Regions from separate parts of the Pseudoalteromonas sp. CNC9-20 genome, predicted to be linked through region 2. Evidence: riboswitches for the same ligand, from Rfam matches in the RefSeq annotation. Region 2 holds a riboswitch; the other holds the start of a gene.
The links. A riboswitch is a leader RNA that binds a small molecule or an ion and turns the genes downstream of it on or off. The one in region 2 is predicted to bind lysine.

Region 1: another riboswitch for lysine. It lies ahead of lysC (lysine-sensitive aspartokinase 3); the one in region 2 lies ahead of dapA (4-hydroxy-tetrahydrodipicolinate synthase).

What each region holds. Positions count from the first base shown of each region.
Region 1 is NZ_JAKRFS010000001.1:328,639-340,064, reverse strand. It holds gene MHM89_RS01530 (4'-phosphopantetheinyl transferase superfamily protein) at 1-395, shown strand, start outside; gene lysC (lysine-sensitive aspartokinase 3) at 367-1,716, opposite strand; lysine riboswitch at 1,797-1,969, opposite strand; gene MHM89_RS01520 (hypothetical protein) at 2,126-2,599, opposite strand; gene MHM89_RS01515 (hypothetical protein) at 2,899-3,354, opposite strand; gene MHM89_RS01510 (hypothetical protein) at 3,386-3,730, opposite strand; gene MHM89_RS01505 (M23 family metallopeptidase) at 3,742-4,233, opposite strand; gene MHM89_RS01500 (GNAT family N-acetyltransferase) at 4,271-4,690, opposite strand; gene nhaD (sodium:proton antiporter NhaD) at 4,938-6,185, opposite strand; gene MHM89_RS01490 (hypothetical protein) at 6,500-7,774, shown strand; gene MHM89_RS01485 (hypothetical protein) at 7,771-8,319, shown strand; gene MHM89_RS01480 (ATPase) at 8,320-11,106, shown strand; gene MHM89_RS01475 (hypothetical protein) at 11,175-11,426, shown strand, end outside.
Region 2 is NZ_JAKRFS010000003.1:21,138-32,563, reverse strand. It holds gene ilvM (acetolactate synthase 2 small subunit) at 1-62, opposite strand, end outside; gene ilvG (acetolactate synthase 2 catalytic subunit) at 59-1,720, opposite strand; gene MHM89_RS07280 (TraB/GumN family protein) at 2,204-3,091, shown strand; gene MHM89_RS07275 (response regulator) at 3,066-4,763, opposite strand; lysine riboswitch at 4,911-5,102, shown strand; gene dapA (4-hydroxy-tetrahydrodipicolinate synthase) at 5,225-6,112, shown strand; gene MHM89_RS07265 (2,3,4,5-tetrahydropyridine-2,6-dicarboxylate N-succinyltransferase) at 6,141-6,881, shown strand; gene MHM89_RS07260 (PLP-dependent decarboxylase) at 6,881-8,083, shown strand; gene MHM89_RS07255 (succinylglutamate desuccinylase/aspartoacylase family protein) at 8,086-9,198, shown strand; gene MHM89_RS07250 (phospholipase A) at 9,345-10,382, shown strand; gene MHM89_RS07245 (bifunctional GNAT family N-acetyltransferase/hotdog fold thioesterase) at 10,418-11,317, opposite strand.

The DNA of each region.
Region 1 (11,426 bases), on a different contig from region 2:
TCGATGCGCGGGTAGTCATCAGCCACGCTCATGGCCACATTGCCGTAGCAATGACGCGCGGCGCAACCTTATTAGGCGTAGATATTGAGAAAATTGACAACGCACGCGCCTTTAAGAAGCTGGCGGCGCACTATTATCCTGAGGCCGAGGCAAGGGATATTGGCAGCGATGTTGAGACCTTTTTCCGGGTGTGGACATTAAAAGAAGCCTACGCAAAAGCGACTAAGCAACCCATTGCCACCTTGTTAGGCCAACCCATCTTGGAGCTTATCGCCGCCCTTGATGGCCAGGTGTATTGTCAGGAGCTATTTGCCGGGCACTTTGATATCAGTCTCATCACCGATAGGCAGCGCCCGGTGCTTACTGTTAACCTTCCAGCAGCCGTTGATGAATAGTTTGCACCACCGCATCAGACTGGCTTTGCTCAACCAAGAAGCACAGGTTATGTTTCGATGCGCCGTGACAAATAAGGCGAATATCAAACTCACTAAGCACCTGCATTAAATTCAGCTCGCTCTGGCGCAGGACAATCTCCGAGCCAATTAACGCCACCAATGTGAGGTTATTCTCAACCGACACATGGCAAAACTCGCTTAAACGCTCAAGGGCTTGCTGATCCAGCTCCGGACGACTGGCATTCGGGGCATTATCGAGCGTCAGTGCGACACTGATCTCCGAAGTTGTGACCAAATCAACGGAGATTTTATGCTCACTCAAAATAGTAAACACCCGCGCTAAAAAGCCGCTCGCTAATAACATTTCCGGGCTTTTTAGGGTCAAGAGAATTTGGTTTTTACGCTGAGTCACAGCGCGAACCCCGGCTAAAGTGTCTCCTTGTGGCGTTTTTTGTATCCAGGTTCCACCCCCTTGTGGTTCGCGACTGGAGCCAACAAACACACTGATGCCACTGCGCGCAGCGGGTAAAATGGTCGCCGGGTGTAAGACTTTTGCGCCAAAGGTTGCCATTTCGGCGGCTTCGTCAAAGCTTAAGTGGGCAATGGGTGCGGCTTTGGCACAGACTCTGGGATCGGTGCTGAAAATACCGACCACATCGGTCCAAATATAAACGCTGTTCGCGCCAATCGCCTCGGCTAATAATGCCGCGCTGTAATCCGAACCACCGCGCCCTAAGGTGGTGGTATCGCCATAATCATCACTGCCCATAAAGCCCTGAGTGACAACCACTTGATCTTTAAGCAACGGCAGCAATTGGGCATGGGCTTGCTGTGCCGTAGTTTTAATATTGGGCTGGGCTTTGCCAAACTGACTATCTGTTTTTAGCACCGAACGCACATCAAAGCGCGTTGCCGCCACGCCGTGTCCCCGTAATACCTGAGTAAACAAATAAGAGGAGAAGCGCTCGCCAAAACTCAGTAGCTCATCGCTGTGAGCGCTCGATTGTGGTGCTTGCGCAGCACTGCTGCGAAAAGCGCTCAAGGTGACATCAAAGCCGTGGGCTAAGTCGGCATCAAGGCTGACATATTCGAGAATATTAAGCTGGATAGCGATCACCCCATCGACGTGCGCTTGGCGCTGCTGAGGCGTTAATGCACTTTGGCATAACGCTACAAGGTGATTGGTGACCCCGGCGCTGGCGCTGACAACCACCACACGCACATTGTCATTGGCGGCGATGATTTGTGCACACCGACTCATAGCGCTGTGATCGGCCACTGAAGTGCCGCCAAATTTAGCGACGGAATATTCCTGATTCATTTTCTCTCCGAGATGAAAAACGAGTTATTTTTCAAATACAATCAGGAGAACTTGGCAAGACTAAAAAGGTAAGAATGTCCATTGCCAGAAGCCCTCCACCCCAACAGGTGACAGTTCCGAGGATTCAGCCTCAAGAACCGAAAGCCATTGCGACGCACAATGCACTTCCTCGGCGATAGTCTCCCTCATAAACGGTCAAAGGCTGTCGTCGGCCTCACGTTTACTACCTAGCTATCGCACCTCTTCTGCGACACATTCGATCTTGCGACCGAAGTGAATCAGCAATGTACCTAGCAGACGGCTAGAAGTCAATATCACACTTCACTGGAAGGTGTTCTGGCGGGTAATGATTGCTTGGACACACAAGTTGGCCGCAGCCAACCTGTGTATTGCCGATTATGGAATCTAATTAAGGTTGTATGGGGCAATGCTCACCATCAACTGGCACCCAAACAGTTCGCGTTTCCATACGACAATTATATTCGACGGTTTGCTCTTCTTGTTGAGTGAAATAGGAGTTGTGTTGATGCATATATACGCCACCGGGAGCCTGGCCAGAAGGTCCGGCAATTGTCCAGTTTGCTGGGCAACTTTGTGTTGATAATACAACGCGAGTTTCCCACTCTGGCGCATCGCTATTAGGAGCCGATGCGGTAAGCCTGTAGTGACAACGTTTGTAAGAAACGTCTACTAACTCGGTTCTATAATCACAGACTCTCACTAATCGCTCGTCCCAATACCCTCCGCAATTTACACTGTTTACTTGGGTATCATAGAAGGTATTGTAGTCTGTTACTTTTATTTGTGAGCTAGATGCCAATAAATTATTGGCCACGAAAAAGAGCAACGCCAACACACAGGCTGATAAAATTTTTTGTCTCATTTTTATTTCCTTAACAATAGTTTGGAAACAAAAATGCTACATAAACTTATCATTTATATAAACAGAAACTAAGTTGATTGTTTTTCAATCAAGCCGCTATTAACCTATCAACAATAAATAAATCTGAACACCTCTTTTTCATTAAAAAGCCAACGTTATAATTCCTTAATTACGCAACAATCAATTTATAAAAATTTGCTTATAAAGAATAAATGCTCGATATTGTGTGAAAAATAAAGTTACCTTTCCTGTGAATACAATCGTCATGAGATAAGCTAATAGTGAGTGCTCGCCAATATCTAAGAAAACTGACTACTGTCTTCAGTCATGCGCACCACCAAACCTTGGGCCACTAAAAAATGATAAAGCTGTAAATCGGCTATCAGGTCACTCGAGGAGAGCTCAAAGTCTTGAAAAGTTCTATTGTGATAGCGAAAACGAACAATATGTTCATAACGCTGGTGCTGGCAGTAAATGACCTCTTTGACATCAGCGAGCTTTATCGGCGTATCAAGTAAGTTCAGTACCCCATGCTCAACAAATATGGCACTACAGCGTATGGGCTCGATGCTCCATTGATACTGGGCACTGAGCATAAAGCTAAATATCAACACCGATATCGCTTGCGCCCAAAAGCTCTGCTCCATCATAAAGTTAATAAAAAACAGTACATAGATAAACAATGCACCGGTATACAAAGCGCGGGTGATCACCGCACGCGTGGCAAATTGCTTTTTGCGGGTAAGTTGACTCACTGGGGTCTTCCTTGTTTGATGAAAACTGAATTTAATGGCTGTAGGCAGACGGCTGTTTTATTAGCCGTTCATTGTCAACGACCATAGTCCATTGACCGTCGTTGTTGTTCGGTGGCTCGTTGACGATGAAGGTGGTGCTGAAAAAACCAATGCCAACACTGAAGTCGTCACCCTCAAATGATTGCAACGGCCCTTCCACTGAGGTAGAGCCCCCGTTTTTATAGCGTTTATAGGCAACTGTGCCATCTTCAAGAATCAATAAACTCATGCTGGGACTTTGCCAGTGCCCGACATAATCGCGCTTTTGTGCAGGGACGGGTTCTGCGCAACTGCATAGCAGTAAAATAAACGCCAAAGCCAGTAATACTAATCGCATCCGTTGCTCCGTTAGTTGTCGAAATAAGTTATAGGGTTGAGGTAGAAGGCTTTCTTGACGCCTTGGGGGGCGCTATCAATAAGCCAAAAGTAAGGAATTAAAGTCACCAATGAGTAGTGTAAATGAGCGGCTTTACCTTGGGCATTGCCGCTGGTGCCAACACTGCCTATTTGCTCACCGCCACTAAACCAACGACGTTCGCTATCACTGAAGCTGTCTAGATGAGCATAATAGTGTAATCGCCATTTTGGTCCGAGGGCAATCATCACATTGCCGCCCTTGGGCCACTGTCCACGATAAATCACCAAGTGATGTGAAGCGGCCACCACGTCAGTGCCTTTATTGGCAAAAATATCTACCCCTTTATGCACCCCAGAGCTTCCCCAAGGTTCATACCAAAAGGTATCTTGATGCCAATCTGCGCTGCTTGCCCCATGCACGGGAATGGTCACCGGCTCGGGCACTAGAAACGCGAATATAAAACCAAACAGTAATGCCGCCAAAACTAACCTCCTTGTTCTTTTTAAGTACCGTCTCGGCTTACTCATGAAGCTGTTTGCTCATAAAGTATTTTTTGCCGTCAAGCGGATATTGCTGTTGCACCCATTGTGTTTCATAGCCATGACGCTCATAAAACGGTTGCGCCTGAAAATCCAAAGTATCGAGCAGCACATAGGTGCACCCGCGCGCCTTTGCGGCTTGCTCTATGGCAGTGAGACACTGTGAGCCGATGCCTTGTCCACGCAATGTGTCACTCACCCAAAGATAATCCAGTAGCAACCAATGACCAAAGGTGCGGCCACTGGCACCGGCTTTTACTTCGCCTTGTTCATCGCGCCAGCTAACCGCTAAAGGTTTGCGTTCTACATTTTGCCAATGGGCCCAATTATATTGGCTGATTTGCTGAGCAATAAAGTCGAGTAAGTCTTGTTCTGGATTCTGTATTACTTCTAACGTCATATGACCTCTGAATACATAGATGCAGCTAATTAAACACCGATATAAAAAGCGAAGCTTACAGAGAAAGGAAATGTTTTGCAGCGATCAACGACCAGTTCTAAGAACCAAGGTGCACATCACTGCTAGTAACTAAAAAATTGGCGCCAATCCTTTTTACCGTATAATCGCAATCCATGCCTATATGTGTGCATTATGAGGGCCAAAATAATGGCCCTCATGCTGTCAATGATATACCACTTTGCAGTACTTAAACAAACGCACCCATCATGTAGGCTCCGCTGTAACCTACTGAATAAGCAATTAATAAGTACACCGTATTGCGCAGATAGCTCATAAAGGTAAGGTCACGCACCTTACTCATGGCAATGATACCTGCGGCCGAGCCGATAACTAGCATCGACCCACCCACGCCGGTGGCATAGGTAAACGCGAGCCAGTCACGGGTTTGCATGTGAATATCTGCTTTTAATAACGCTGCGGTCAGTGGCACATTATCCACCGCTGCCGAGAGTATGCCCATCAAGTAGTTGGCTTGATTCGGTGCCAATACTTCATACAAGTGGGTAAATTGCGCCAGCACCCCAACCTCTTTTAGCGCGCCGACCAACAGCAACACACCGACGAAGAACAGTAAGGTGTCGTATTCAATTTCACGAATATAGTCGATGATTTTTTTATTCACGTCTTTTTTACGCATCAAGAACTGGGCGCTTAGGAACATCACCGAAAGCCCGAACAAAAAGGTCAGCAAAGGCGGAATGGAATACAGCACACTCATTGTTAGAGTACCGACAATGGTCGAAATAAAAATAGCTGCAATGGTGATATCGGTCTTTTCTATCGCTTTAGGCTCGCCCAAGGCGAAGCTCACTCGACCATTCATTTTCATCGATAACAAAGCAGCGAGCACAATAACGCTCAGTGCTGCTGGGGCCACTAGCAGCAGAAGATTAGCTATGGTGACTTTATCAGCAAGGAAGATCATTAGCGTGGTGACATCACCGGTAATAAGCGACACCCCCCCTGAGTTAACCGCGAAGATGATTAACGTAGCGTACTTGACCAGTTTGCGTCCGTCTAACTTCAACGACATCACCACCGCCAACGACACTAAGGTTGCGGTGATATTGTCGGAAATCGACGAAAACAAAAATGCAAAACCTGCAATCAGGAACATTAATTTACGCTCACTGATTTCGCTGGGCAATACGCGTTGCACTAAGTTTTGAATGAACCCTTTGGAATTGAGATAGGCAACAAAGGTCATTGCCGCCATTAAAAATAGCCAAAGGGTGGCAATTTCTAAAATATTCTCATTGAGTTCATGCTTAATGTGGTCGAGGGAGTGACCGTTTAGTGGGGAGATAAAGAGGATGATCCAGCACAGGGTGCCGAAAAACAGCGTGGTTTTAGCCTTATTCACGTGGATGACATCTTCCACGACAATAAGCACAAAGGCCACGGCAATGAGCGTCAAGATGAGCGCACTGACCATTTTTGGTATTTTTCCTTGCTATAGGCGAATAGAACAATACTGCTAAGTTTACTGCCCGTATGCACACACCCGCGCTACAAAAAACAAACTTAGGAGTACCCTGGGTTAATTGTCAGACCAATAACAGGTTTTTGGTCTGCAAGCGGCGCGAATTCTAACACCGCTTATGTCCCGGGGCTATTACCAAATACGCTAATATGACAATTTTTTTACTCCCCTCGTGTAAAGCTTGCGCAACGGCGCAAAAGCTGTTTTACCCTTAGTTCGCTTTCGTTATAATCGCTCCCCATTGCCAAGCACAAAGAATACATAACATGATACTAGCCAAGCGCGTTCTCAATACGCTGACAGAGCTATGGCCGGTGCTGGAAACTCTGATTAAACGCTACAAGATGGGCGATTTCAGTATTAAAGAAGTGCAGAGTATAGTGAAGCAGCACTTTCCCCACTATTCCGGCGCGCAAATATACAAAGAAACCAACCGCCTACTCAATCAAGACATCTTGGTGCCCTTGGCCAAGTCTTCGCAGTTGGAGATTAACCGCGCCATTAGTGATTTTGCCGCTTACTTGCTGCAAGATGAAAGTCTCGGTGTGGCCGCAGAGATTCACGTTTTGGTGGAAGACCTGCAACGCTTAAGCACTAAATTGTCACAAGCGGTAGATGATGCTGATTACATGGATATTAGTCGTTACAGCCGGATTATGGATGAACGGGTTCGCAAAATCGTTAAGCTCTATCGACATAACGAAAATGCCATTTACAACTTGGTTGAGCAAGCCAAGTCTGACGCCTCGCACTTGTCGCTGGCAAAACGCTACAAAGCCGTTATTGAAGCGTTCGATGAGTACATAGAGCCGATGTTAGCCATGCTCGATATCAACGGCCCATTTCAGCTGTGCTTTGATGCCATTGAGCAAGGCCTCAGCGCGCACTTGTATACGCTAAAGCAAAGTGGTCGTGACAGCGCCAGTATTCGCATGCTTGAGCAGCTGCGCACCCGCATCCTCGATATGCATCAAGTAGGTCAGCAAAGCTTGCGTCACAGCGCCGATATTCTTATGCCACTGCGTGAGGAGTTACGACAAAACACATTGATCACCCGTCAGGCAGCAAAAGTGCTGGCACACATAAGAAAGCGCGGGTTAGACACGGTTATGAGTGCCCATCAGCCGTTTTTTGCCTCCGATCCGATGCGCCACCAGCTCGGCAGCAATGCTCAGCTAACAGCCTATATGGCAGGGTTGGCTGAATTTGAAGAGCACGACTTTGAGCTGCCCGATGGCGACCAAGCTGCGCCCTATACACCGCCAGCGATCCCCGCTTATGGCGATGTGCGCGCACTGTTTAAAGGCAACAATAAAAAGCGCGCAGGCAAACAACAGGTTATCGATGTACTCAGTGGCTCCTACCCAGAACTAGAAGCCGATGAGCTACTTTACCTGTATCAAAAGCTTATTAACGACGCGAGCTTAGCACTCGAGCAAGATACCCACCCCGAACAAAAGACCTTCGCTGGCAAGCGCTTTACCTTGTATCCCTTCGTTGCCGCCAGCGAGCCCACTAATGAGAGTAATGACCCGGTATGAGTCAGATTGATTTATCGCAGCTAACGCAACTGCATTACATTAACAAAAAACTAGTCAGTGGCTACCACATCAGCGAGCAAGACAACTTGGCCTGGCAAGAGCTAGACCAACAGCGAGACCAATACGAGCTGTTATTTACGGCCTTAGGCCACACCCTTGTGCATGATGCGCGAGGCTTTTATTACTTCGCTATGGATGAAGGCACCGCCAATATGGGCAAAATATCGCGGGCCATCGCGCTTTTTATCTACACCTTAATCGAACACTACGCCAATGCCGGTAAAGATCCAATGCGTGCGCTATTCGACAGTGAGGTGGATTTAGAGCTATGCCAAGAGTTGGTATTGCACAACAAGGTGCTGTTTGACCAACTGGAGATTTTCTCCGGCACCGACCTGCGCAAAGACGTGTTAATGCGCATGGTGCGCTTGGGGCTATGCAAAGAAAAAGACCATGCCTTTCGCCTGCTCGCGCCCATCCATCGCTATTTAGATGCCCTATTAGAAGTAAACAGTGATGCGCTAGAAAGCGCCGAGGAGCTATAAATGCAGCAGTTACATGGATTAAGCAAACTCGCGTTGTTAAATACTGCCGGCTATGCCAAGTGCGTTATCCCCTTGCATAAAAGTAGCTCCATATGTGCCCCTAATAACACCGGAAAAAGCTCGGTCATTAATGCCCTACAGTTTCCTTTGATTAACGATTTGCGGCTCACCGAGTGGGATGGCCATGACTTAGAGGAAACTCGTAAGTTCTATTTTGCCTCCGACCAATCCTACATTTTATTGGAGGCTGATCTTCCTCATGGCAAAGTGGTTATCGGCGTCGCTGGGTTAGGTAAAATAGCCGGTTTCGCTCATCAGTACTTTTGCTATAACGGCGCTTTAAATTTAGAGGATTTTACCGACAATAAACGCATCGTTAAGTACACCCGGTTATTTAAGCATTTACAAGACAAAGGCTACCAGCCGCTCGAGCTTAAGGCGCAAGAGCTCAATGCCTTGCTGATTGGCGGTGCGACACCCTTTGACGGCGATATCAATTTACGCATGATCCCGCTTAATAATGTCAGCGACGCACCTACTTACAAAGAAATTTTTCGCCGTATGCTTAATCTTCATAAGCTCGGGGCCGGCGATGTTAAACGCTTTATGCTGCGTGTGTTTGAACGCCATATGTCCAACGCCCATGTAGACTTCTACGAAGTGTGGCAACGCGCCTTTGATAAGGTTAACCGAGCCCGCCGCGAGCTCAATGCCTTAGAGACCATGCAAGAGCCCATTGCCGCCTTGGAAAATATGCTGGAACATCAAAGCGCACTCAAGGGGAAGCTGGGTGCCTATGGGCCGAAAATAGATGTTGCCTTGGGCGAGTATGCTGAGTACTTCGAGGCGCAAAATGACGAGCTCAATGAGCAACTCTCGGCCATTGAATCGCAAAAGCACGAGTTTGAGCAAAAACAGCGTTTATATGTGCAACAATCTCGGGATATTGAGCGCAAAATGACCGAACTCAACGCCTGGTTTAGTGATTTTGATGCTCTGCATCATGAGTTTGAACTCGCTAATAGTGATACCTTACACAGCGAGCTCAAAGCACTGAAAGGTGAATATGAAACCCTTAGTCACTCATTGAAAAGCGCCGAAGGACAAAGCTTACACACCTTAGATTTCCGTATTAAGGAAACGCATAAGCAAATTAAAAGCCTGAAATTGCAACTCAAAAACCTTGAGTACAACCTGTTTACTCGCATGCGCGAAGATTTATCGCTTAAAGAGGTTGAAGAAATTTCGCGCATTTTAAACCCGGACTTGCTCTCTTTTGCCACCACCAGCGGCGGCGAAATTAGCATTGACGATGAGCACGCCTTTGGCGACTTCTTAAGTCTGTTGAGCGAGGCGATACGCGGCGGTGAGTTAGTGCTGCCCGGGGCCACCATCAAGCTTAAAAAGCTGCCTGTGGTGCAAATGCAAAGTGGCGCCGATAAAGCACAGCTCACCGAGCAATTGCAATCATTGGAGCATTCATTAACCGATTTAAAAGCGCAGCGTGACGTAGCCGCCGATGCCGCCGGCAAACAAGCTGAGCGTGACGCCCTTTATGAGCAGTTGATGGCCCAAGAGGCGGCATTAAAGCGCTATGAACAATACCAGGTGATGCAGCGCTCGCAGCAAGCGCAGCAGGCACTGATGGAGACCCTGAACGCCGAACAGGAAGAGGTGGATGGTTATCTCAGCGAGGTACAGCAAAGTGCAGCGGGGATTGCCGATAGCCGCGCAATTGTGAACTCCAAGATTGAAGCCCTGGCACGACAAAAGGCACGCTTAGAGCAGGTTAAAAGCGAGCGTATCGACCACACGCTGGATGTTGTAGGCGGTAAAGTAACGCCGTACTTAATCGACATTAACTTTGATTTTGATTCACTGGCTGACACCATTCATACCTTTAACAAAGATTGTCAGGAGCTGCGCAACTTCGATATTAATATTCGCAACACCTACTTGCACATCTACAATGCCGGGATTACCAAGTTCGACAACGAAAGCGATGAGCTGAGCAAATACCAAAAACTCATCAGTGCCTATCACAACATTGATAACGAACGCGAAGCCGTCAACCGCCAAGCACGTGTGGCCCTCACCGAGGTAGCGGCAACGATCAAAGGGTTACGCCAAGACCTGGATAGGTTAACGGCAGAGATGCGGTTATTTAACGATGGTATCAGTGAGCAGCAAATCTCTAACCTGCAAGGCTTTAAAATTGATGTGCTGCCTAGGCAGATGCTAGTGCAAAGCATTGATACCATTTTGGCGACCTCTGATCTGTATGAACAGGGTGACAGCCTTGATTTGCTCTCAGAGCAACATATCAACGAGTCGCAGGTGAATGAGGCGAAAGATCAGTTAATTAAGCTCGCCTCGGAAAAGGCTGGGCTGACATTGAGCGATTTATTCGATATTCGCTTTCAGGTGATTAATCGCGCTGGCGAAACCGAGTACTTCGATAAAATAGACTCTGCTGGCTCCAATGGCACCCGTATCACCATTAAACTGCTATGTGGCATGCTATTTATACGCCATTTGCTATCCGACAAAGAAAAGAGCCTGTATCGCGTGCCTTTATATATTGATGAAGCGGCTGATATTGACCCACAAAACCAACAGGCGATCATTGAAACCGCACTGAGCTTTGGCTTTGTGCCTATTTTTGCTTCGGTGAAGCCGCAAATAAGCTGCGACTATATCGTCCCGATTCGCACCCTAGGTGATGGTAAACAGAACTGGGTTGACGAGCGTGACTGGATTAAAGTAGAGCAAGACCAAGCTAGCTAAAAACTGACTGCGATGGAAGGCACTTATTTCTGTCGCCTTTAAATTAGCTACCACGCTAGGAGCATAGAGTGAGAAAAGGATTTTTGTCTTTGTTAGTCGCGGCGTTTTTGCCGCTTACTTGCAGCTATGCTGAGCAGCCAGTGAACACCGATATGCTCGATGCCCAGCAACGCTTTTTGCAAAGAAGTGTACAACAAACCCCTTTTAGCGCAGTGGTGCGCGTGCACAGCGTCAGCAGTATTGCCGATGATAAGGGTCTGGTGTGGCATATCTACCGTGGCGAGATTATCACCCCAATACGAGGACAACAAAGTGGTGAT
Region 2 (11,426 bases):
CGTAAAAAGCGTTCAACGGCGACGGTTTGATTGGCAAGATGTAAGGTTAAGCGATGTTTCATGGTTGCCCCTGTTGGTTTGTTTGCGTCAGCATTTGATCATTCGCGGCACCTGGCGGTACCAATGGCCAGACGTTATCGGCATCATCAATACACACATGCAGCAAATACGGGCCGTCACTGCTGTGTAACTCGCAAAGCGCAGCCTGTACTTGCTCCTGAGAAGTGATGCAGCGCCCTTCGATGCCAAAAACGCGCGCTAAGGCGACAAAATCTGGATTGTCAGAAAGGGTCGTTTCACTGTAGCGTTCAGCGAAAAATAGCTGCTGCCATTGGCGCACCATACCCAACCTTTGGTTATCAATAACCACGATTTTAATATCTAAATTATTACGGCGGATGGTGGCCAGCTCTTGAATATTCATCATGATGGAGCCATCACCGGAGACCACCACCACGGTATCTTCGGGGCGGGCGATTTTCGCGCCAATGGCAGCAGGTAAACCAAACCCCATAGTTCCAGCGCCGCCGCTACTTAAATGGTTGCTCGGGTGGCTAAATTGCATGTGCTGCGCGACCCACATTTGGTGCTGACCAACGTCACAACATACCACTGCATCGGCACTTAGCTGCTGCGACAGTTGATTAAGTAAAGCTGGTGCATACACGGTTTCACCGGGGTAGTCGTAGCGCCACGCATGCTCTTGGTTTAGCTCCTCAACATAGTTACACCATTGCGGCTCGCTGACAAAACACTGCAATTGCGGCAGTGATATTTTTAAATCCGCCACCAGCGATGCATCTGTAGGCTTTCGCTTGCCAACTTCAGCAGCATCGATATCAAGGTGCACAACTTTCGCGTTCGCCGCGAACTTAGTCAGGTTGCCGGTCACGCGATCGTCAAAACGGGCACCAATACACAACAGCAGGTCACATTCTTGTACCGCCAAGTTAGCGGCCTTAGTGCCATGCATACCTAACATGCCCAAATTAAGTGGATAATCCGGTGTGACGCTGCCTAACGCCTTAAGTGTTTGCACCGCTGGCATATTGGTCTTGTATAGAAACTGCATGAGTTGTTGCTGGGCTCCAGCACTTTGAACCCCACCACCGATATAGGCCACTGGCCGCTGAGCTTCGCTTAGCAACTGATTAGCCAATTGAACTTGTTGCTGGCAAGGTTGCAACGTCGGCTCTGATTCGGCTAGCCAAGGCTGGTAATGCGCCTCATTCATTTGAATATCTTTTGGAATATCAACAAGCACAGGGCCTGGGCGACCACTTTGAGCTAAGTGGATGGCTTGTTGCAGGGTATGCGCTAAATCTTCACTTCGCTCAACCATAAAACTATGCTTAGTGCATGAAAGAGACATTCCCAAGACGTCAACCTCTTGGAATGCATCCGAGCCGATTGCCGCTGTGGGTACCTGCCCAGTAATGGCTAGTAACGGCACGGAGTCCATCATGGCATCGGCAAGGGCGGTGATCAGGTTTGTGGCTCCCGGGCCACTAGTGGCCATGCACACACCCAGTTTGCCACTACTGCGAGCATAACCCACAGCGGCGAAGCCAGCTCCTTGCTCATGGCGAGTTAAGTAATGAGTGACTGGAGATTCATAAAGGGCATCGTAAATGGGCATGATGGCCCCACCAGGGTAACCAAATACCTCGTCTATGCCCTCTTTGGCTAATATGTCGATCACTAATTCTGCGCCAGTCATTTTTCCTCATTCCTCAATGTGTTGGCCCATAAACGAAGAAGCCCCCCGAACTTTTCAGTGCGGGGGGCTTCTTTGCGAAATTACTTTTTTAACGCACTACAAAGCCCCCGTGGTAATAATAATCACCACGACGTTAATCACTAGGACTAGGCTAAGTTGCGTATTCAACATGTACTTTTCGCTTCGCTTTTTTAAGTTTGTTACCGCATTTCTGCGCTCTTTTTCTATTAGTACCTTGGCAGCCCCTCTAAGTCAACCATAAAAACAATGCGAAACAACTAAAAATGACGACACTAATCACATAAAAAAACCTCAAAAGTCAGTTAAGAGAAAAATAATTCCAACTTTTTCATTGCGACATTAAAACGTATTTAACATAGTGTGCTGTAACAGCTGAATATTTTTAGTAAAAATGGTCAGCCAATAGGCTAAATTACCGAACTCAGTTACACTGGCTAAAAACAACTACCTCTGGATACCATTATGAAAAAAACCTTCTGGTCACTGCTGTACATTTGTTTTGCATTTTTCACTCAGCTCTGCCTTGCAAACACCACTCCGGCACTGTGGCAAGTGGAGAAAAATGGCGTTACTTCCTATTTGTTTGGCACTGTGCATGTTGGTGATGAAGCAATGAAAGGCCTCCCTTCTTATATTGAGCAAGCAATTAGCCGCAGTGATAAAGTGGTCGTTGAAGTAGATATTAGCGCGCTCTCACCTATGCAAATTCAACAACGCTCCATGCCGCTAATGATGCTGCGTAACGGCCGCACGCTAGAAACTGAACTGAGTAGTAAAAATTATCAACGCCTCAGTGACTATTTTGCACAAAAGAGTATTAATATTGCCATGTTCTCGGGCTTAAAGCCTTGGGCCGTTTTACTCACTATGGTGCAAATCGAGTATCAAAATGCAGGCTATTCAGAGCAAAACGGAATCGACAAGCAAGTGTTAGCTAAGGCAAACGCAATAGGTAAGCCGATAATGGAGCTCGAGTCGCTAGAGCAGCAACTAGAAATGTTCAGCGCCTTAGATAATTACGCTGATGAAATGGTCAACGATACTTTTCGCCAACTCAAAGACCTCGACCACTATTTTGCTCGATTGATCAGCGCGTGGAAGCAAGGAGATACTGACATACTGAGGCAGTACTACCACGATGCTTTTGATGACTCTGAATTCGGCCAACTTAACGAGCATATTTTACTTATTGAGCGTAATCAAAACTGGGTCGCACAACTTAACCAGCCAATGCAGCAGCAGTCACTGTTTATCGCCGTAGGTGCGCTCCATTTACCGGAAAAAAATGGGCTCGTTAACCTACTGCGCGAACAAGGATTTACGGTTACGAAAAGGCAACCCTCTCAATAACGTGTTTTTTCAATAACGCGCTCAACTGCTGAGTATTGACCGGCTTGTTAAGTACGGCATTGGCACCGACAGTGATACTCTGCGCGATACGATGCTCATCTTGACTGGCAGTCACCAAAAAAATAGGTACGCTGAGCGCTAAGCGCTCACGAATCTCAATAATGGTACTTATGCCGTCTTTGTTTGGCATATTTAAATCCATCAATACACATTGATAGTGATGTTCTAGTAATTTATTGAGTGCTTGCTCACCATCATCAACAATGGTGGTGTTAAAGCCTATTTGCTGAGCTTGTTTAGCAAGCACTAACTGATTTATTGGGTTATCTTCAACAATCAGAATATCGCCATGCTGGCTGCTTGGCTCTAACCGGGCTTTGTCGATAGTAAGTACGGGCCAAGTTAGCTTGGCCTCTGTGCCTGTTGTGGTACTACGAATCGTAAGGCTTCCACCCACCTCTTGAGCCAACGCATACACGAGGCTGAGACCTAATTTCGCGCCCTGAAAGTGCTGTACCTGCTCGGTGTTGTAATACACAGCATGTTGCTGAGCAGCCTCAATATCAGCAGTAGCAATGCCATCGCCGTTATCTTTAACGACAACACTCAGCAGCCCAGATGGTTCATGGTATTCAAATTGCACATGCACCGCAGCGCGCGTATGTATAAAGGCGTTGCTCAATAGCTGATTAACTGCTTGGATTAAATGCAGATGATCAGTTTGTGCTTGAACAGGTAGGCTATCTTCACCCTCGACACTCAATCGCTGCAGGGTTTCAGACTTAAGCTGCCAAGGCGCCAATATTGCACTCACCGTTTGCTTTAATGACTGCTCGGTCACTAAAGTAGTAAACGCTCCCGACTTAAGCTTCTGCAATTCCAACATTTCTTGCACTAGCGCCTGCAAATGTCGGGCGCAGCCCAATGCCGTTTGCTGTTCTTCGCGACCAGCCGCAGTATGAGAGTCCAATAGGCCAATAATCCCCGTAATTGGCGTCATTAGCTCATGACTCATATTAGCTAAAAAGTCAGATTTTACCCGATGCGCATGCGCGGCTTGACGCCGTTGGTAACGAAGCCGATAAAGAATAGCTGACACTCGACGTGTCAAAGGATTAAAGATGAGCCACCACTCACATAAAATAGTAGCAATGGCTGCCAGCGTTAAAAGGGGAATAACAAGCTGTAAATGTTCTATTTTTTGCTTAGATTTTGACTCTAATACGGTGACAACAGCATCTAAGTCCTGCAATAACGACAGTAGTTTTTGACCCTGAAAAGCACTTAAAGGTGCATCGCTGCGACTCGCTAACTGCACATACTGGCGCACCCGACCATCCAAGCCCTGCTGGTGATAAAGTGCTAGCACCTGAGGGCTTTGCTGCACCAACTGTGAGCCTAATAAAAACTCATGGTTATTATAAAAGCGCATAGTGGCACGAGCGAGTTGCTGCTGCTCAAAACTTACAGCACGGTCATTGACGGCCAATTTATGCAATGCAATCTTCTGCGAAAGCATCCGCTGCATACCTGCAATGTTTATTACTTTTGCGTCATTTCGCTGCATATTGATACTTTTCATCACATAAAATGTAGAGCTAAGTATGACAACAACAAGCACACTGGCTGCCCAGAAATAACGTTTTTGTAAGTGTTTGGTAAGACGTTGCATAAGAGGGCCTTTGCAATAACCCCTTAATACTGACACAAAATCAGCCTTTGTAAAATTTGTTCTCGCTTTAGCGTTGACAGCGTTAAGCATAAAGTGATTGAATAAAAAGGCACCCTTATTGAGTCGGCCGCATGTGCTGTGGTCGCAAGGGCTAGAAGAGGAGCGTCATTCAGGTAGTTATGGGAAGGAGAGCAAACTCCAAAGCACCATAACGAGGGGAATGTACGCCGAGAGACCAGTAAAGTTTGCTACTTACTGTCTCGGGCGCATGGGTTGAATCCCAGCGACTGTCACCATTAGCGCTCAGCGCTATGTTTTTGGTGGAGAGCTTCTGGTCTTAGTAACGCTGGGCCCATTTGGCTCTGTGTTTTAAGCCCATTCGCTCTTCGAATTTAACCAGTTCGATGCGAGGCGGGCAACCCCTTCCTAATTCAATCGAACTCGCACTAAGTTCGTGAGAGATGACTACAACTCATTCTTTAGCAGATACCATTGTCTGGACAGCATTGATCACTCCGATGCATGCTGACGGCAGTATTGATTTTAACACCTTAACCCTACTTGTGCGCGAGCAAGAGCAAGCGGGAAATGGCATTCTTATTCTTGGCTCTACTGGTGAAGCTCTGGCTCTCAGTATAGATGAGCAACAAGCCGTAGTTCGTCACGTTACAGCGCTCACCTTGCGTGTGCCACTGATGGTTGGCGTGGGCGGTTTTAACCTTAGCCAGCAACTACATTGGCTTAGTTTTTGTAACCAACACCCCATAGACGCCTACCTTCTGGGAGCTCCCTTATATGCTAAACCGGGTATTCAGGGGCAGCTACATTGGTACTCGGCACTACTGGATGCCAGCAAAAAGCCGTGCATGTTGTACAACGTGCCCGGACGCGCTGCAGTCAGTATTCCCCCTACGGTCTTAGCACAGCTACAACAGCACCCACTGTGCTGGGCACTTAAAGAAGCCAGCGGTGATATTGCACAATTTGAGGCTTACCGCGAAGCCGCGCCTGAGTTAGCGATTTTCAGTGGCGACGACGCGCTGATGCCTTATTTTGCTCAGGCCGGTGCAGCGGGCCTTGTATCTGTGGCCGCCAACGTCTGGCCACAGCAGACACAGCATCTGGTACAACAATGCCTTCAAGGGCAAAGCGTCAATGCCTTTATAACCTGGCGCAGTGCAATTGATGCGCTGTTCAGTGCAGCCAATCCAGTGCCCGTTAAGTGCCTTTTGCATGCTCTTGAACGCCTCAACAGCCCGGTGTTACGACCACCATTAAGCCACCTTGAGCTTAATGACACACAACCACTTCTTAATGCCCATGAACGCATTGTTGCGTGGGCACATTGATAAAATTAGTTAACAAGGTACCTCAGTTATGAGTTGGTTAGACTTACTAAATGACCTCGAAAGCGGCCACGTACGCGCCGCAACACAAGACGAACACGGCCAATGGCACGCCAATGTGGACGTAAAAAAAGGCATTCTCGAAGCCTTCAAAAGTGGCAATAACACCGAGTTTGCGGGCGGCTTTGTTGATAAGCATAATCTAGCTCCTCGCGGTTTTAGCGCCCAAGATAATATTCGCATGGTGCCTGGCGGTAGTGCTGTGCGTCGAGGTGCTTACGTTGCCCCTGGCACCATTATCATGCCACCTGCATATGTCAATATTGGTGCCTTCATCGACAGTGGAACTATGGTCGACAGTCATGCCTTGGTAGGGTCATGTGCGCAAGTGGGCAAAAACGTTCACCTCAGTGCCGCCGTGCAATTAGGTGGCGTGCTCGAGCCAATTGGCGCTAACCCTGTGGTGATTGAAGATGATGCCTTTATCGGCGCGGGCTGTGTCATTGTCGAAGGGGTGGTGGTTCGCCAAGGTGCGGTACTCGCCCCTGGTGTACGTTTAAGCGCCACTATCCCAGTATATGACTGCGTTAACGAGCGACAACTCGATAAGGGCGAAGCGATTCCGGCCAACGCCATCGTTATACCTGGCTCCCGCCCAAGCTCTAGCACTTGGGGACGCGAACAAGGGCTCAGTATGAGCTGTGCGCTTATCGTAAAGTATCGCGATCAGCACAGCGATGCATCGCTGGAGTTAGAAGAGGTATTACGCTAATGCCTGTCTCTGGCGCATTGTTAAACGCTTTTGATACCCTCACTCAGGAGCGCCAAGAACCTTGCTTTGTCTACGATCTTGACAGTCTACGTAAGCACCTTGATGAGCTGATGGCGCAAGATGTGGTGAAGTTATGGTATGCGGTAAAAGCGAATCCTTTATCTGCGGTTATCGAGACTCTGGCAGCCGCTGGCTTTGACTTTGATGTCGCCAGCAGCGGTGAGCTCAATCAGGTGCTTTCACAGCATGTTGGTGCACAACGCATCCTCAACACCGGGCCGGCAAAATCGCGCCAGCAGTTAGGCGAATTCTTAGACGCTGGGGTACGTACCTTTGTGTTGGAGAGTATCAATCAAGTTCGCTGGCTTAATGAGCTGGCGTATAACCAAGGTATTGAAGTGGATGTGTTGCTTAGAGTGCAGTTGCGCTGGCCAGAAGGTGAGCGTAATCCGCTCGGTGGCAATACCCTGACTCCGTTTGGCTTAGCGCCAGAGCAGTGGCAAGGGCTCTACTTAGCCGACTACCCTGCGCTGAATTGCATTGGCCTGCATATTTTTCAGTGGGGCAACATGCTTGATGCGGCCCAGCTGCTTCACCTATGGCAAAGCATGTTAGCGCCATTACAAGCACTCTGTGAACGCCTTGGTTTTGCCATGCAAGTACTGGATTTAGGTGGCGGCTTAGGCGTTCCTTATGACAGCGAAAGCAGCCCGCTAAAGTGGCAGGATGTGCTCGGCGCACTGCGCGATATTAAGCGGCAAAGCGGCGTAAAAGAGTTGTGGATGGAGTTGGGCCGTTACGCCGTCGCACAATGTGGTTACTATTTAGACCCCGTCATTGAACAAAAAACAAATTATGGCGAGCGCCAACTGATCGTCGCAGGTGGTATTAACCATCTTTTACGCCCCGCTGTGGCAGGGCAAAACTTCCCCGCTCAGTTATTACGCCGAAGTACAGCCGAACAGGTAAACTATCGTATCCATGGACCTTTGTGTACGGCGCTGGATAGCCTAGGACAACACTCGCTGCCTGAGGATATTGATGAACATGATTGGCTCGTGTTTATGCAGGCCGGAGCCTATGGCTTCACCGAGAGTATGCCGTTTTTTCTGTGCCACTCATTGGCTGGTGAATACGTGTTTGAGCACGGCACTTTGCGCGTGGTTCGCGAGCCACAACCGGCCAGTTTTTATCTGAGGTAAATATGCATCCTGTCAGTCAAGAAAACATTTATGTGGGTGAGGTAGCCAATGGCCTGCCGTTAACCATTCCAGTTTACCGTTTAAAGGGTAATGGCACAGGTAAAAGCGTGTATATTCAGGCCAATATGCATGGCGCAGAGGTGCAAGGCAATGCTGTCATTTACCAACTATTGGAACAGTTACAGACCCTAGAGCTTAACGGCGACATCACCCTTGTCCCCTATGCGAACCCCATTGGTTGCAACCAAAAATCAGGCGAGTTCACGCTGGGTCGCTTTGACCCTATTACCGGTGTTAACTGGAATCGTATGTATCATTACGATAGCCAGTTGCCAAAGACCATGGCCGAGCAATGCGCACACCTGTCTAGCGGCGAAATTCGCGATACATTTCAGCACGCGCTAATTGCGAGTGTCGACGCTCAACTTGAGGCCCCTGCGCACACGCTGTCAACGGGTAAGCGCATCGCTTTGCAACTTCAGCAGCTCGCACATCAGGCCGATATTGTTTTAGATTTACACACCGGGCCGATATCTACTCAGCATTTGTATTGTCCTGAATATGCTCGTGCTAGCGCTAAGTATTTTAATATCGCTAACGTTTTGCTTATACCTAATGAGTTCGACGGTGCCCTAGATGAGGCGGCGTTTTGCCCTTGGTGGCAACTTAAGGCTCAGCTCAATGCATTAGACTGTGCTTTTGATGTGCCTGTGGAAGCATTTACCGTTGAGCTTGGCTCACAAGAGCGTATCGACCTCAGTGCCGCCAAAGACGATGCCGACAATATTTTAGCTTATCTTAACTACCAAGGCGTGTTGCAAGACGCCCCCTTCTACCCAAAAGAAATGACGCGCTATGGTTGTATGCTCAGCGATTATAAAACCTATTATGCCCCGATGGGGGGAATGGTGGAATATTTAGCCCCACTGGGGGAGCCGATTGCAGCGGGAACTCCTATCGCCAACATATTGCGAATGGAGCGATATTTAAGTGAAACGCCGCTGCACACTTTGTGTGCTGACAGCGATGCGATTGCCATTCTTCATTTTGCCTCTGCGAGTGTAAATCAGGGCACCGAACTCTATAAATTCTTTACCAACACCTTCGAGTTGTAAACCATTGCGTGAGAGTCAGTGAGTTTACTCACTGCCAGTGGGCGACTTTGTCGCCCACTTTTTCAGCCTAAATTCACCCGCTTGTTGCTAAAAAGGTGTACTATTGATTTCATCTTCTGTCCCTTTTATTCAGCACACGGATTTTTATGAATTGGCGATACACTTTATTGGCTTTGACCCTGAACGGCCATGCGTGGGCGGATGAGCCTGCAACAAATGCAAATAACGAACAAGACAATGAGCTAAGTATTGTCAAACAGTGCATTCTTAATGAAGCGATTGCCGGTGATGGTAAACAAACCTTGGATGAGCTTCGTAAAAAGTGCTCTGATTTAGAAGAAAGCAAACAGCTTACAGCCATTGATAAGCGCAAGGCTCGTGAAGAGGTGACGGAGAAAAACCGCAACGTGATCACGCCGCACAAGCGCAACTATATTTTGCCCGTGACCTACATGAAGCACCCTAATGAAGAACCCTTTGGGGATATCAGTGCTTTAGGCGACACCGATACCGGCGAAAACTTAGATAATGTTGAGATTAAGTATCAGCTGTCGCTAAAAGTACCGCTTTATGACAACTTCAGTGACGAGGACCAAGCCGTCTATTTCGGCTTTACCTTGCAATCTTATTGGCAGTATTACAACAAAGATATTTCTGCGCCATTTAGAGAAACCAATTATGAGCCGGAAATTTTTTGGATTAATTATCTAGACCCCGAAAACGTGCTTTGGGGCGACGAAATGGCTATTGCTGTGGGTGCTGTGCATCAATCCAACGGCCGTAGCCAACCTTACTCGCGTTCCTGGAACCGCTTATACGTCGACTTTATCTGGGAAAAAGACGGCTATGTATTTAGCTTTAAGCCGTGGTACCGCATCCCAGAGGATGAAAAAGAAGATCCTATGGTTGCCGATGGTGATGACAATCCAGATATTTATAAATACATGGGTTACTTTGAGCTTAAAGGCGTGCGCCGTTTCGAAGAGCATGAGTTTAGCTTTATGCTGCGCAACAACCTAAACTCGGATAATCGCGGTGCCATTCAACTAGATTGGTCTTTCCCTGTGTGGGGCCGTCTTCGTGGCTATGCTCAGTACTTTAATGGTTATGGTGAGAGCTTGATTGACTACAACCAAGACACCGAGCGCTTTGGCGTCGGTATTCTACTCACCGACCTTCTGTAGTATAAAAGAAAGCCCCTTAAGGGGCTTTTTTAATCTTACTCACTTTTAACGATAACAAAGCGGCCGGTAAACTCCCCGACCAAAATGTCGCCATCATAAATGTGTACTGGCACCTGATAACGTGCTTTCCCTTGAGTTGTTAAATCGCCAACATTCCCCTCACACTGGGTTAAATCAACCTGGGCTCTAGGCTCTTTGTTGATAGGTTTAAGGTACTTTATCTGCGCATCAGCAAGCACAATGTCCCCCATAAGTTGGGACTCTTGAAGTGCCAAATAAGTTGCTCCCCACCCTGCTAGCGTTGCCATAGAATAAACAGAGCCAGCAAACATGGTGTTGTGCACATTAACATTAGCATCCAGATCAGCACTGACACTAAACTGCCAGTCAGTATACGTTTCTACTTTGATTCCCATCTTATCGCTGATAGGAATCGATTCGCGCCAAGTGTCTTGCAAGACCTGAGTCCAATCTGGATGACGAAACCAACCTGGCTCGCTAGGGCGTTGCTTTACCATTTTCCAATGCTGCACATCACCAAAGGCAAGATGCGCTTTTTCTTTAAGCTCGTAGCCATGGCGTTGATAAAACTTCAAAGCTCGCTCGCGAGCAAACAAAACCAATTCACTCGCATCCTGATTCCAAGCTATTTTCTCCAGCTCATGTAATAGCCGGCTACCCAGATGTTGGCCTCGGTGAGCGTCATCCACAGCCATATAACGCACTTGGGCTTGTTGCGAGTTATTAAAGTGCAAACGTGCCACGGCGATCACCTCACCGTCCTTATTCTTAATAAACCGATGCTCTGACTCTTGTTCTAAATCATCCTGCTCGCTGCCTCTAGGCTGCTCCCAAGGTGCACGCAAAACTTGCCAACGTAAATGATAATAGGCCTGCCAATCATCGCTACTTTGCGGAATAGTTACTTCGAACATGCCAACTCCAGATAAAAAGTGATGCCTCACCTTACAAGATTTGCCAACGGGATAAAATAAGACCAAAGCACTGCGGTTTCTCGCACCGTAAAATTTAGTGCACAATTAG